DNA from 4 places in the Photobacterium sp. R1 genome. Region 3 is predicted to be linked to each of the others. Evidence: predicted binding sites of a transcription regulator. Region 3 holds the regulator's gene; each other region holds the start of a gene.
The links. The regulator PurR, encoded in region 3, represses purine synthesis genes. The targets are predictions, from matches to a motif close to TNANGNAAACGTTTNCNTNA.
Positions count from the first base shown of each region.

Region 1: a site for PurR is predicted at 2,044-2,063, ahead of glyA (serine hydroxymethyltransferase). Genes of this name have one in related genera too.
Region 2: a site for PurR is predicted at 1,057-1,076, ahead of purE (5-(carboxyamino)imidazole ribonucleotide mutase). Genes of this name have one in related genera too.
Region 4: a site for PurR is predicted at 1,627-1,646, ahead of purL (phosphoribosylformylglycinamidine synthase). Genes of this name have one in related genera too.

Region 1 is NZ_BAAHZP010000004.1:366,610-369,745, reverse strand. It holds gene ribD (bifunctional diaminohydroxyphosphoribosylaminopyrimidine deaminase/5-amino-6-(5-phosphoribosylamino)uracil reductase RibD) at 1-54, opposite strand, end outside; gene nrdR (transcriptional regulator NrdR) at 61-510, opposite strand; gene glyA (serine hydroxymethyltransferase) at 661-1,911, opposite strand; gene ACYP03_RS09500 (YitT family protein) at 2,411-3,037, shown strand; gene ACYP03_RS09495 (hypothetical protein) at 3,038-3,136, opposite strand, start outside.
Region 2 is NZ_BAAHZP010000018.1:82,072-85,207, reverse strand. It holds gene hemF (oxygen-dependent coproporphyrinogen oxidase) at 1-382, opposite strand, end outside; gene tsaC (L-threonylcarbamoyladenylate synthase type 1 TsaC) at 390-947, opposite strand; gene purE (5-(carboxyamino)imidazole ribonucleotide mutase) at 1,145-1,633, shown strand; gene ACYP03_RS21495 (5-(carboxyamino)imidazole ribonucleotide synthase) at 1,636-2,757, shown strand; gene ACYP03_RS21490 (DNA topoisomerase family protein) at 2,809-3,136, opposite strand, start outside.
Region 3 is NZ_BAAHZP010000005.1:136,008-139,143, reverse strand. It holds gene ACYP03_RS10460 (heme ABC transporter ATP-binding protein) at 1-675, shown strand, start outside; gene purR (HTH-type transcriptional repressor PurR) at 1,021-2,031, shown strand; cyclic di-GMP riboswitch class I at 2,240-2,343, shown strand; gene ACYP03_RS10450 (TfoX/Sxy family DNA transformation protein) at 2,475-3,086, shown strand.
Region 4 is NZ_BAAHZP010000004.1:359,524-362,659, reverse strand. It holds gene purL (phosphoribosylformylglycinamidine synthase) at 1-1,469, opposite strand, end outside; gene mltF (membrane-bound lytic murein transglycosylase MltF) at 1,869-3,136, shown strand, end outside.

The DNA.
Region 1 (3,136 bases), on a different contig from region 3:
TCGGGCCAGACTGATGGCGCGACGCATCATGGCGTGATCGGTCGGTGTAAACATCTTGACTTATTTTTCCAGTTTGGCGATCGCTTCACCAAATTCCCGGATGTCTTCGAACGAACGGTACACAGAGGCAAAACGAATATAGGCGACTTTATCCAGTTCAATCAGCGCATCCATCACCAGGTTCCCGATCATGTCGGATTTCACTTCGCGCTCTCCGGTCGCACGCAAGCGGGATTTGATCGTATTGATCGCTCGTTCAATGTCATCTGCACTGACCGGACGTTTTTCCAGTGCACGTTCAATGCCACCACGCAGCTTGTCTTCGTTAAACGGCTCCCGGCTGCCATTGGTTTTAATGACATGCGGCATCACCAGCTCAGCGGTTTCAAAAGTTGTATAACGCTCGCTGCACGCCAGGCACTGACGACGGCGCCGGACCTGATGACCGTCAGCGACCAGACGGGAATCGATTACTTTGGTGTCATTGGCACCACAAAACGGACAATGCATCTTGCCTCCTCAATTTCGTCGACTCAGTGTAACCCAAATCAACTGACTTGAGAGGCGCAAAGCTAAATTTTTTATCAACAAAAACGGCATCCGATGGATGCCGTTTCACTATTCTGACCTAAATGTTGGTCTGTATTCAGCCTGACCTGCTTACGCGTAAACTGGCAGGCGCTTACAGATATCCAGCACTTTCGCTTTAGTTGCATCGATCACGTCCTGGCTCTCGATGTTGTCCAGCACGTCACAGATCCAGTTCGCCAGTGCTTTCGCGTCTTCCGTCGTGAAACCGCGACGGGTGATCGCTGGTGTACCGATGCGGATACCTGAAGTCACGAACGGACTGCGAGGATCGTTAGGTACACTGTTCTTGTTCACAGTGATATTCGCTGCACCCAGTGCGGCATCAGCTTCTTTACCTGTGATGTTCTTATCAATCAGGTCAACCAGGAACAGATGGTTCTCGGTACCGCCGGAAACGATCTTGTAGCCACGCTCCAGGAACTGACCCACCATAGCTTTGGCGTTATCAACAACACGCTGCTGGTAAGCTTGGAACTCAGGCTCCATTGCTTCTTTGAACGCAACGGCTTTGGCTGCGATGACATGCATCAGCGGGCCGCCCTGACCGCCAGGGAAAACGGCTGAATTCAGTTTCTTGTACAGCTCTTCACCTGCATTTGACAGGATCAGACCGCCGCGAGGACCAGCCAGTGTTTTGTGCGTTGTTGTGGTCACTACATGTGCGTGCGGTACAGGGTTCGGGTAAACACCCGCAGCAACCAGACCTGCAACGTGCGCCATATCAACAAAGAAGTAAGCACCAACTTTGTCTGCGATTTCACGCATGCGCTTCCAGTCAACAATCTGAGAGTAAGCAGAGAAACCACCGATGATCATTTTCGGCTTGTGTTCCAGCGCCAGCGCTTCCACTTCTGCGTAGTCAATCTGACCTTGCTCATCGATACCATAAGGAATGATGTTGTACAGCTTACCGGAGAAGTTCACAGGAGAACCGTGAGTCAGGTGACCACCGTGTGCCAGGCTCATGCCCAGAACGGTATCGCCGGCATTCAGCAGGGCCATGTAAACCGCACTGTTTGCCTGAGAACCTGAGTGTGGCTGAACATTCGCGTATTCAGCACCAAACAGCTGGCATGCACGATCAATTGCCAGTTGCTCGGCTTTATCTACATACTCACAACCGCCGTAGTAACGCTTACCCGGGTAACCTTCTGCGTATTTGTTGGTCAGTTGTGAACCCTGGGCTTCCATTACACGCGGGCTGGTGTAGTTCTCAGAAGCAATCAGCTCAATGTGCTCTTCCTGACGGGCTGTTTCTTCCTGAATGGCCGCAAACAGTTCCGCGTCATAATCAGCAATATTCATGTCACGCTTTAGCATCAGTCTCTCCTGACTCAGATAGTTCTCAAATTCGCTCACCTAAGTATCTGACAAGGTCAGACTCTTAGGTCAACGGGAAATAATCTGCATTTTTCCCGATTGGTGCTGAAAACACAACCCCAGACACCACGGCAACGCAAACGTTTTCGTCACACCAGCAGATAAGTCGGCATTTTAGCGAAAATACTCCTTTTCAGATAGCCCCGAAATCGCTTTTTTATCCCCTTTTTTGTTCGTTTTTCTCATCTGGAAGATGAATTTATTTCAAGTTTGCACAAACATCCATCAAAAAAATTACATCGTAAAATGTGAACGCAACCATAATGCGAAAATAATGATTTACAAAACCGTAAATTTTAAATTACAAACCGTATTTCTTTACCTTCAGCTCCGGGATTCATTTTTTCCAGCCAGGCTATAACATATCGCGCGCATTTCCCCTCCTGTGCCGTCGCACTGACGTCACGCAGTATCAGAGGGGTATTTTTGGAGGTATCGATTGAAACACCGCGGCCACTCTCGCAAAGAAAACCTGATTGCCATTCTGACTGGCACATTCATTGTCGCGCAAGGCGTTTTTTTCTTACAACAGGCAAACTTACTGACAGGCGGAACAACCGGCTTAGCGCTGCTGATGACCCACTTTACAGATTTCAGTTTCGGTCAGCTGTACTTTGTCGCGAATATTCCGTTTTACATCATGGCCTGGTTCCGCATGAACCGCAGCTTTGCACTGACCAGTGTGTGCTGTGGAGCGCTGGTTTCAGTCATTACAGACAACCTGCACCATGTGGTGGCTATCAGCCAGTTTGATCCGGTTTACTGTGCCGTGATTGGCGGCTTGCTGATGGGATTGGGAATGTTGATTCTGTTCAGGCATAACACCAGCCTGGGCGGGTTTAACGTATTGGTGCTTTATCTGCAGGAAAAATTCGGCATTTCAGCAGGCAAGCTTCAGATGGGCATCGATATCTGCATTCTGATTTGCTCTTATTTCCTGATGACACCGACTATTCTGCTGTTGTCACTGCTGGGCGCTGTGATGCTGAACCTGGTTCTGGCCATGAACCACAAACCAGGCCGGTATCACGATGGCAAAGCCACCGCGACCGTGACGAACGACTGATTACACAACGACTGGCTCATGCAGCAAACCGGCATGAGCCAGCTTGTCCAGCAAGACATCTTTTGCCTGACGGCGTAAGTCGCGATCCAGCGCATTGAT
Region 2 (3,136 bases), on a different contig from region 3:
CAAACCACCAGACCGGATCTTCACCCTCTTTCTCGGCAATAAAGAAGCGGACATTGGCATGCGACGTCGGGATATAAGGGTTTTTCGGATGGATCACCAGAGAAACGCCCATGGCCTCAAAACGACGGCCAGCCAGCTCCGGACGATGTGCGGTGGCTGAGGCTGGCATCTGCGCCCCGTAAACATGTGAAAAGTTCACACCACCTTGCTCAAAGACTGCACCATCACGGAGTACCCGGCTGCGACCACCGCCGCCTTCTTCACGATCCCAGCTGTCTTCCACAAAACGGGCCTCACCATCCTGTGCTTCCAGCGCCTGGCAGATTTTATCCTGTAGATCGAGTAAGAACGCCTTCACGGCGTGTTTATTGACGTCTTGCATGCGTATGTTATCCCTGTCGGAAAATTTGTCCTGTGGCAGCATCGCGAATTTCGGACGGATTGTCACGGCCACCCGTCTCACCGTGCAAAATTGTATTCAGATGCGCTCCGAGTTGTGATTCCACTTCCTGCACATTGCGGCAAGGCGGCTCACCGGTCAGATTTGCGCTGGTCGATGTCAGCGGTTTCCCGAACGCCCGGCACAGCTGCTGCACCAACGGATGATCCGTCACCCGGACCGCAATCGTTGAAAACTGTCCTGTCAGAAACGACGGAACACCCGGTTTGGTAGGCATCACCCAAGTGACCGGGCCCGGCCAGGAGGCAAAAATCAGGGCTTTCTGGTCTTCAGTCAACTGGCTGTCATCCACATAAGGTGCGAGCTGAGCATAATCGGCCGCGATCAGAATCAGGCCTTTCTCTACCGGGCGCTGTTTCAATGCCAGCAGTTTGGCAACAGCCTCTGGGTTATCCGGATCGCATCCGACACCAAACACGGCTTCAGTCGGGTAGGCAATCACTTCACCTTGCTCGAGCGCGGTGACGACTTGGCTTAAATTATCCACACTATCCTCAATGTGTTGTCGCCGGATCAATGCGATGGCGATGGCTGATTTTCACTGGCTGCTATTTTAACCGAATCCCAGCGAACTGCACCTATTGCGCACCAGAGCGCGACGCAAACGTTTTCCTTAAGGAAAAATCTCCGTATAATGCGCCGCAAACCCTCTTGCCTGATTAACATGACCCTAAGGAGTTCGGGATGAAAGTCGGTATTATTATGGGCTCAAAATCTGACTGGCCAACCATGCAACACGCAGCTGAAATGCTGGATCGCTTTAATATTGCGTACGAAACCCGTGTGGTTTCCGCACACCGGACTCCACACCTGCTGGCTGAATATGCCGAAACCGCTCATCAGCGTGGTCTTTCAGTGATTATCGCAGGTGCCGGCGGCGCTGCACATCTGCCGGGCATGACTGCCGCATTCACCAGTCTGCCGGTTCTGGGCGTCCCGGTGCAGTCCCGCGCCCTGAAAGGCATGGATTCCCTGCTGTCGATTGTACAAATGCCCAAAGGGGTTGCTGTCGGCACATTAGCTATCGGGGAAGCCGGTGCAGCCAATGCCGGACTCTTAGCAGCCCAGATTATCGGTACCCAGGATGCAACTGTCATGGCCGCTATTGATGCATTCCGTAAAGAACAGACCGACACCGTCCTGAGCCAGCCGGATCCATCTGAGGACGCATAACCATGAAGAAGGTTCTGGTACTGGGCGCGGGTCAGCTGGCCCGCATGATGGCACTGGCTGGTGCTCCCCTGAATATCGAAGTCATGGCCTATGACGTGAATAACGGTCAGGTCGTCCATCCGCTGACACTGGCACCGGTGCTGTCCGGACTGAACAATGCCATCGGTTATGCTGATGTCATTACCGCTGAATTTGAGCATGTACCGCATGATGTGCTGGATGCCTGCGAGGCCAGCGGTAAACTCAAACCCAATGCAGCCGCCATCAAAGCCGGTGGCGACCGCAGGATTGAAAAAGCTCTGCTGGATCAGGCTGGCGTGGCCAATGCCAGATACCAGTTGATCAGCACAGAAGCAGATTTGGCGCTGGCTGCAGAAACGATCGGCCTGCCACTGGTGCTGAAAAGCGCCCTGGGCGGCTATGACGGGAAAGGTCAGTGGCGCCTGAAAACAACGGAGCAGATCCCGGCCATCTGGCAGGACATTGCCGATTTCCTGACCCACGCACCGGAACAATCTATTGTTGCAGAGGCTTTTGTCCCTTTTCAGCGCGAAGTGTCGATGATCGGTGCGCGGAATGCTGCGGGAGATACCGCCATCTATCCGCTGACTGAAAACGTTCATACCGACGGCGTGCTCAGCCGCTCTCTGGCACTGGAAGAGCAGGGGGCTTTACAACAGCAGGCGGAGATGATGTTCAACGCCGTCGCTGCAACCCTGGATTATGTCGGCGTCCTCGCCATTGAGTTCTTTGACGTGAACGGCCAGCTGCTGATCAATGAAATTGCCCCGAGAGTACATAACTCGGGCCACTGGACGCAGCAAGGTGCAGATACCTGCCAGTTTGAGAACCACCTGCGGGCGGTCTGCGATCTGCCTCTGGGCAGCACAACACAGACTCGCAGCACTGTGATGCTCAATATTCTGGGAGAAGATACACTGCCGGCGGCGGTTCTCACCATTCCGGGCTGCCATCTCCACTGGTACGGAAAGGAAAAACGTCCGGGCCGTAAGATGGGCCACATCAATGTCACTGCAGCCAGTCATCCTGAACTGGTGCAGACACTGAACCAACTGGCTCAGATACTGCCTGCTGACAGTTTCCCGGTGGTCCGCCTCGACTAAAGCAAACCCTTTCCCCTGATATGTAAAAAGCCAGCAGAGCTGGCTTTTTCTTTAAATGTCATCCGCCTCAGAGGACGGCATCGTTTCCGGTTCCGACTGATAATGACCGCATTTCCGATCGGCACACTGCAGTTTAGTGCCCCGGGCCAGTTTCTTCTCGATCAGCAAGCCGAAACCGCATTGCTCACAATGGCCGGGAACCGGCTGAAAATTGATCGCAAACCGGCAGGACGGATACTGATCACAGGCATAGAAGCGCTTGCCGTACCGGGATTTTCGCTCAACCAAATGTCCTGTTTTACACTCAGGACAAGTCATGTGGGTCTCTTCGGCCTTCTTCTCGGGCGAAGCCAAATAGTGGCAAGCCGGATACGCACTG
Region 3 (3,136 bases):
GCTTTACTCGGCCCGAATGGTGCCGGTAAAAGTACTTTACTCAAAGTGCTTTGCGGTGAAATCAGTGCCAAAGGCAATGTGTACTATTTTGGTCAAAAGCACAGCGACTGGCAGCCATCCCTGCTGGCCAAACACTTGGGTGTACTCCCTCAGCACAGCAGCCTGTCTTTTGGTTTTACTGCGCAGGAGGTCGTTGAACTTGGCTGTATGCCACTTGGTTTGAAGCGCACAGATTGTCTCCGAATTACCCGGGAATGCATGACGGCTGTTGGGATCTGTCACCTGAGCCAGCGTCAGTACCCCACCCTCTCAGGCGGCGAGAAACAACGTGTTCATTTTGCCCGTGTACTGGCTCAGCTCAGCAATGCGGAAGACCAGTGCATTTTAATGCTGGACGAACCGACCTCAGCTTTAGACCTTGCCCATCAGCACAGTTGCCTGAAACTGGCAAAAGATATGGCCCGTAAAGGAGCCGCCGTCATCCTGGTCATTCATGACCTCAATCTTGCAGCTGAATACGCAGACAGACTGGTATTGCTGAATAAGGGGAAGATACAAGCAGACGGTGATGCCTGGCATACCCTGACCACTGAGAATATCAGTTCCGTTTATGGTTCCCCGGTGATCATCGAATCTCACCCCCGCGGGCACTTTCCGATCGTCCTTTCAGCCTGAACCTCCTGCAAGGGCATCGCTGAGCCGTTGCCCTTGCACAGTACTTACAATGTAAAGACTGAAACAACTTTCAAGTTGCCAGTATTCTTGAGCTGCATCAAGATTCCCCCCACATTTCAAGAGAAACGTTGCACTGTGCGTGAGTCCTTGTAGAATGTGAGCGCAAGCGATTAACCGATGAAATAAATAGCAATAGAAAGTCAGACTTCATATCGGTGTAAGGTATTGTTACCACTCGGCCTGAGCCACTCATTTCCCGCCGCTATCCTCGCAGAGAAGCGGCGTTTTAGCGTCTGGCAAATATGAAAAGACCCTGTTCAGGGCCTGAAGACTAGAAGAACAATTATGGCAACCATTAAAGATGTTGCACGTATGGCAGGTGTATCTACTACCACAGTCTCACACGTGATCAACAAAACCCGCTTTGTAGCGGAAGCAACACAGAAAAAAGTGTTGGCGGCAGTTGAAGAATTGAACTACGCGCCAAGCGCCGTCGCGCGCAGCCTGAAATGTAATACAACCAGCACCATCGGCATGCTGGTGACAAAATCGACCAACCCATTCTTTGCCGAATTGGTGCATGGCGTTGAAGAGTACTGCTATAAATCCGGTTATACGCTGATTTTATGCAACACCGAAGGTAATCTGGCCAAACAGAAGGATTACCTGCGCATGCTTTCTGAAAAGCGTGTGGATGGTCTGCTGGTGATGTGTTCTGATCTGGATGATCAACTGCTGGAACAGTTAGAGCGACAGCCTGATCTGCCCATGGTTATCATGGACTGGGGTCCTGCACGCCCAAAAACAGATAATATTCAGGATAATGCAGAACTTGGTGGTTATCTTGCCACTCGTCATTTTATTGACAATGGACACACTAAAATTGGTTGTCTTTCCGGCCAGAAAGATAAATCTACCTGCCGTGAGCGGCTGAAAGGTTTCCATAAAGCCATGAGCGAAGCTGGTCTGACGGTCAATGAAAACTGGATCATTGAAGGTGATTTCGAATGTGAATCTGCCGTAGATGCAGCCAATGCTTTTATTGCCATGAAAGAGCGTCCAACTGCTATTTTCTGCTTCAATGACATTATGGCAATGGCCTTAATCAGTACATTTGAACAAGCAGGGATCAATGTACCAAATGATATTTCAATTATTGGTTATGACAATATTGATCTGGCCCCGTACTTTTCACCACCTCTGACAACAATCCACCAGCCAAAACGCCGTTTAGGCAAGACTGCTGTGGAAATCCTGATGGAACGCGTGAAAGATAAAAACCATGAATTTCAGACTTTTGAGATCAATCCTGAGCTCGTGGTTCGCCGTTCCGTCAAAAAAATAACACATCCATAAAAAACGATATTAACCTACATATATTGATAAACAGCCGATATAAACACCCATATCGGCTATGTTTATATGGAATATTACTACGCTACAGAGGAATTGATGGGATAATCAGTTAGTTTCTGTAAAATTTATACGATTTTTATTGCGAAGAGTATCACAATTTTTTGTGCGATCGATATCAAATTTGTCTTATTGATATATGATTAAACAGTCACGAACAAGGCAAACCATCTGAAAGGATGGGACGCAAAGCTTCCGGCCTAAAAGCAATGACTTAGTGATAAAGTTATTACTCATGGTAGCGGGGTTGCCGATGGATGAAGTGAAGTTTATGGGACACTTTTGTCATTCTTATGACAAAAGACTCATAATCTTATGCACAATTGAATCCTCGCTCCGTTGTTTGGTGACTTCTTTTGTTGAAATTTCTAACCGAGAAAAGAAGCATGGACAAACCACTACTGAAAGATTCAATTCGTTTATTTGAGAAATTTGGCCAGATTAAATCTCGCTCAATGTTTGGCGGTTTTGGCATTTTCGCAGGTGAAACGATGTTTGCTCTAGTTGTTAGCGACAAGCTGCATCTGCGCGCTAACGCGAAAAATGAAGAAACCTTTAAACAAGCTGGCCTCAAACCGTACGTTTATCAAAAACGCGGTTTTCCTGTCGTCACAAAACACTATGCCATTCCGGAAAACTGGTGGGAAACCCCAGAAGTCATTCTGGAGCACGCTGAAGTTTCTCTTAATGCAGCACAGGCTGACAAAGAGAAAAAAATGCAGGCTAGCCCTAACCGCATTAAAGATCTGCCAAATCTTCGCCTTGCCAATGAGCGTATGCTCAAGAAAGCAGGCATCAACTCTGTAGATCAGCTGTTTGAAGTTGGTGCTATCGGTGCTTTTCAGGCGCTGCAGGAATCTCATCACGAGTCATTGAGTCTGGATTTGCTTTGGGCGTTAGAAGGCGCAGTCAGTGGAAAACACTGGTCTGTGATTACCCCACAACGTCGAAATGAGCTCCTGTCCAAACTAGAAGTCAATTCTGGCGCTCATCACTAAGTATTCAGATTATTTTGCCAGTGCAGCGATTTGCACTGGCTTTAAATAAC
Region 4 (3,136 bases), on a different contig from region 3:
TGCCAGCAACGGTCGATCACTTCCTGACAGCGACGTTCCATTTCCGGGTTTTCACGCTGAACCGAGGCAAAATCCAGATCTTCGGCTGACTGGCCGGAAGCCATGGAAGAGGCCGCGCCGCCGCCCAGACCGATATTCATCGCCGGGCCGCCCAATACGATCAGCTTGGCACCGACTGGAATTTCTTTCTTCTGAACGTGCTCATCACGAATATTCCCCATACCACCAGCAATCATAATTGGCTTGTGGTAACCCCGGATTTCTTCGCCGTTATGAGAAGAAACCATTTCTTCATACGTACGGAAATAACCCAGCAGGTTCGGACGTCCAAACTCGTTGTTGAACGCCGCACCGCCCAGCGGGCCTTCCAGCATGATATCCAGCGCCGTCACAATTCGGCCCGGCTTGCCAAAGTCGGTTTCCCAAGGCTGCTCAAAACCCGGAACGCGCAGGTTTGATACGGTAAAGCCAACCAGACCGGCTTTCGGCTTACCGCCGATCCCGGTTGCGCCTTCGTCACGGATTTCACCGCCGGAACCGGTCGAAGCGCCCGGCCATGGGGAAATGGCTGTCGGGTGGTTGTGGGTTTCCACTTTCATCAGGATATGAGCTGCTTCCTGATGGTAGTTATACTGACGGTTTTCCGCATCCGGGAAGAAACGACCCACTTCAGAGCCCACCATGACTGCAGCATTATCTTTGTATGCTGACAGAACGTAATCGCTGTGTTGCTCGTAGGTATTTTTGATCATCTTGAACAGCGACTTTTCCTGATCGACACCGTCAATCGTCCAGTCTGCATTGAAGATCTTATGGCGGCAGTGCTCGGAGTTCGCCTGTGCGAACATCATCAGTTCGATGTCGTTCGGATTCCGGCCCAGTCTGGTGAAGTTTTCAACCAGATAATCAATCTCATCTTCAGCCAGTGCCAGCCCGAGAGACAGGTTCGCTTCTTCCAGCGCCTGACGGCCACCGGACAGAATATCCACACTCTGCATCGGCGCAGGTTCAGCGTGTCGGAACAGGGCTTCTGCCTGACTGAAATCATCAAACACGACTTCCATCATGCGGTCATGCAGCAGACCTTGCAGCGTTGTTTGCTGGGCCTCGCTCAGCGCAGCGGAGGTCGCGACATAATAAGCCGTACCGCGCTCAAGACGTTTGATTTGTTGCAGACCACAGTTACGGGCAATATCCGTTGCTTTGGAAGACCAAGGGGAAATGGTGCCTGGACGTGGGGTAACCAGCAGCAGCGTGCCGCTTGGTTCATGCTCGACAATCGTAGGACCATAGGTGAGCAGGCTGGTCAGGGTCTCCAGTGCCTGGCTGTCGAGCGGCGCAGCCAGCTCAGCAAAGTGCATGTACTCGGCATAAATACCTGTGACAGGCAGACCCGAGGCTTGACAACGCGCCAGCAGTTTATTGACACGAAACTCAGACAGTGCGGGTGAACCACGCAAAATTTCCATGTGCGTACGACTCTCGATTAGCAATTGAATGAAGGTGATATTGGCCTGATCCCCACCCCGGGAGCCACGTCAATGCCACCTTGTTCAGCGCTGATTTCCCCCTTCGGTTCAGAGGAACGGCGGTAGTATACGGGAAAAGCGGGTGTGACGTAACACCTGACGCAACCGTTTGCGCGATTTTTTTTTCAATCCGTCGCCGATCGACAGCGATCTTTGACCACCTGCCCAAAAATGCGCAAATTTTCACCTATTATCCGGTCGCCGGATAAGATCAAATGGGGCTCAGCTTTGCCCGGAATGCGACCTTTGGTATAAAGGACCACTAAATAGACAGATGAGCATGAATTATTGAGACGGTTAGCTTTTTCCGCCAGACTGCGGAACCTGGTCGCTATCTTATTGACAAGCTTGATATTATCGGGATGTCAGTGGGAAAATGACACCCGCACAGAGTTGGAACGGATCCGCGACAGTGGCGTCCTCCGCGTCGGGACACTCAACAATCAGATTTCCTACTACATTGGTCCGGACGGCCCGACCGGACTGGACTATGACCTTGCCCAGCGTTTCGCCGACAAGTTAGGCGTCAAACTGGAAATGCAGCCGGTCTTCTCTCTCTCAGGTCTGTTCCCGGCCCTGACCCGCGGCGATGTCGATCTGCTCGCCGCCGGGCTGACCATGACACCGGAACGGGTCCGGTCTTTTCGTGCGGCCCCGGCCTACTACTATGCCAGTCAGATTCTGGTCTATAAGAAAGGGGAATGGCGCCCGCGTGATGTCGACGATCTGGCCCAGAATAAAGGCCAGCTGGTTGTCGTGCGGGATTCCAGCCATGAAAAGAACCTGCTGGAGCTCAAAAAAGATCACCCGGCCCTGACCTGGCATGCCGTTGATGAAGTCGACAGCGAAGAGCTGCTCAGACAAGTCGCTGTCGGCGAACTGGATTATACCGTCGCTGATTCTGTGGATGTTGCCCTGAGCCAGCGGATTCATCCGGATATCGCCGTTGCACTGGAACTGACCGATGACCAGCCGATCGGCTGGTTCCTGAACCCGAGCAATGACGACAGCCTGTATGCGCTGCTGATTGAATTTTTCGGCGAGCTCAAACAGAGCGGCGAACTGGCGAAACTGGAAGAGAAATATTTCGGCCATGTCGATCAGTTCGACTATGTCGATACCCGGGCATTTCTGCGCGCTCTGGAAAGTAAACTGCCGCGCTGGGAAAGTATCTTCAAAAAGTACGCCGACGAGTTTGACTGGCGCCTGCTGGCGGCGCTTTCTTATCAGGAATCGCACTGGAACCCGAGGGCCGTTTCTCCGACAGGTGTCCGCGGCATGATGATGCTGACACTGCCAACCGCGAAATTAGTCGGTGTCCAGAACCGTCTGGATCCGGAACAAAGTATTCGCGGGGGAACGGAATATCTGAGAAAAATGATCGCCCGAATCCCGGACAGCATTGAACCGCATGAAAAAGTCTGGTTCGCGCTGGCGTCATATAATGTCGGATATGGCCATATGATGGATGCCCGTCGTCTGACCAAGAAACAAGGGGGTAACCCGGACGCCTGGAGTGATGTCAAACAGCGGCTGCCGTTACTGCGCCAGCGGAAGTTCTATCGCCAGACCCGCTATGGTTACGCTCGCGGTGATGAAGCCCTGCT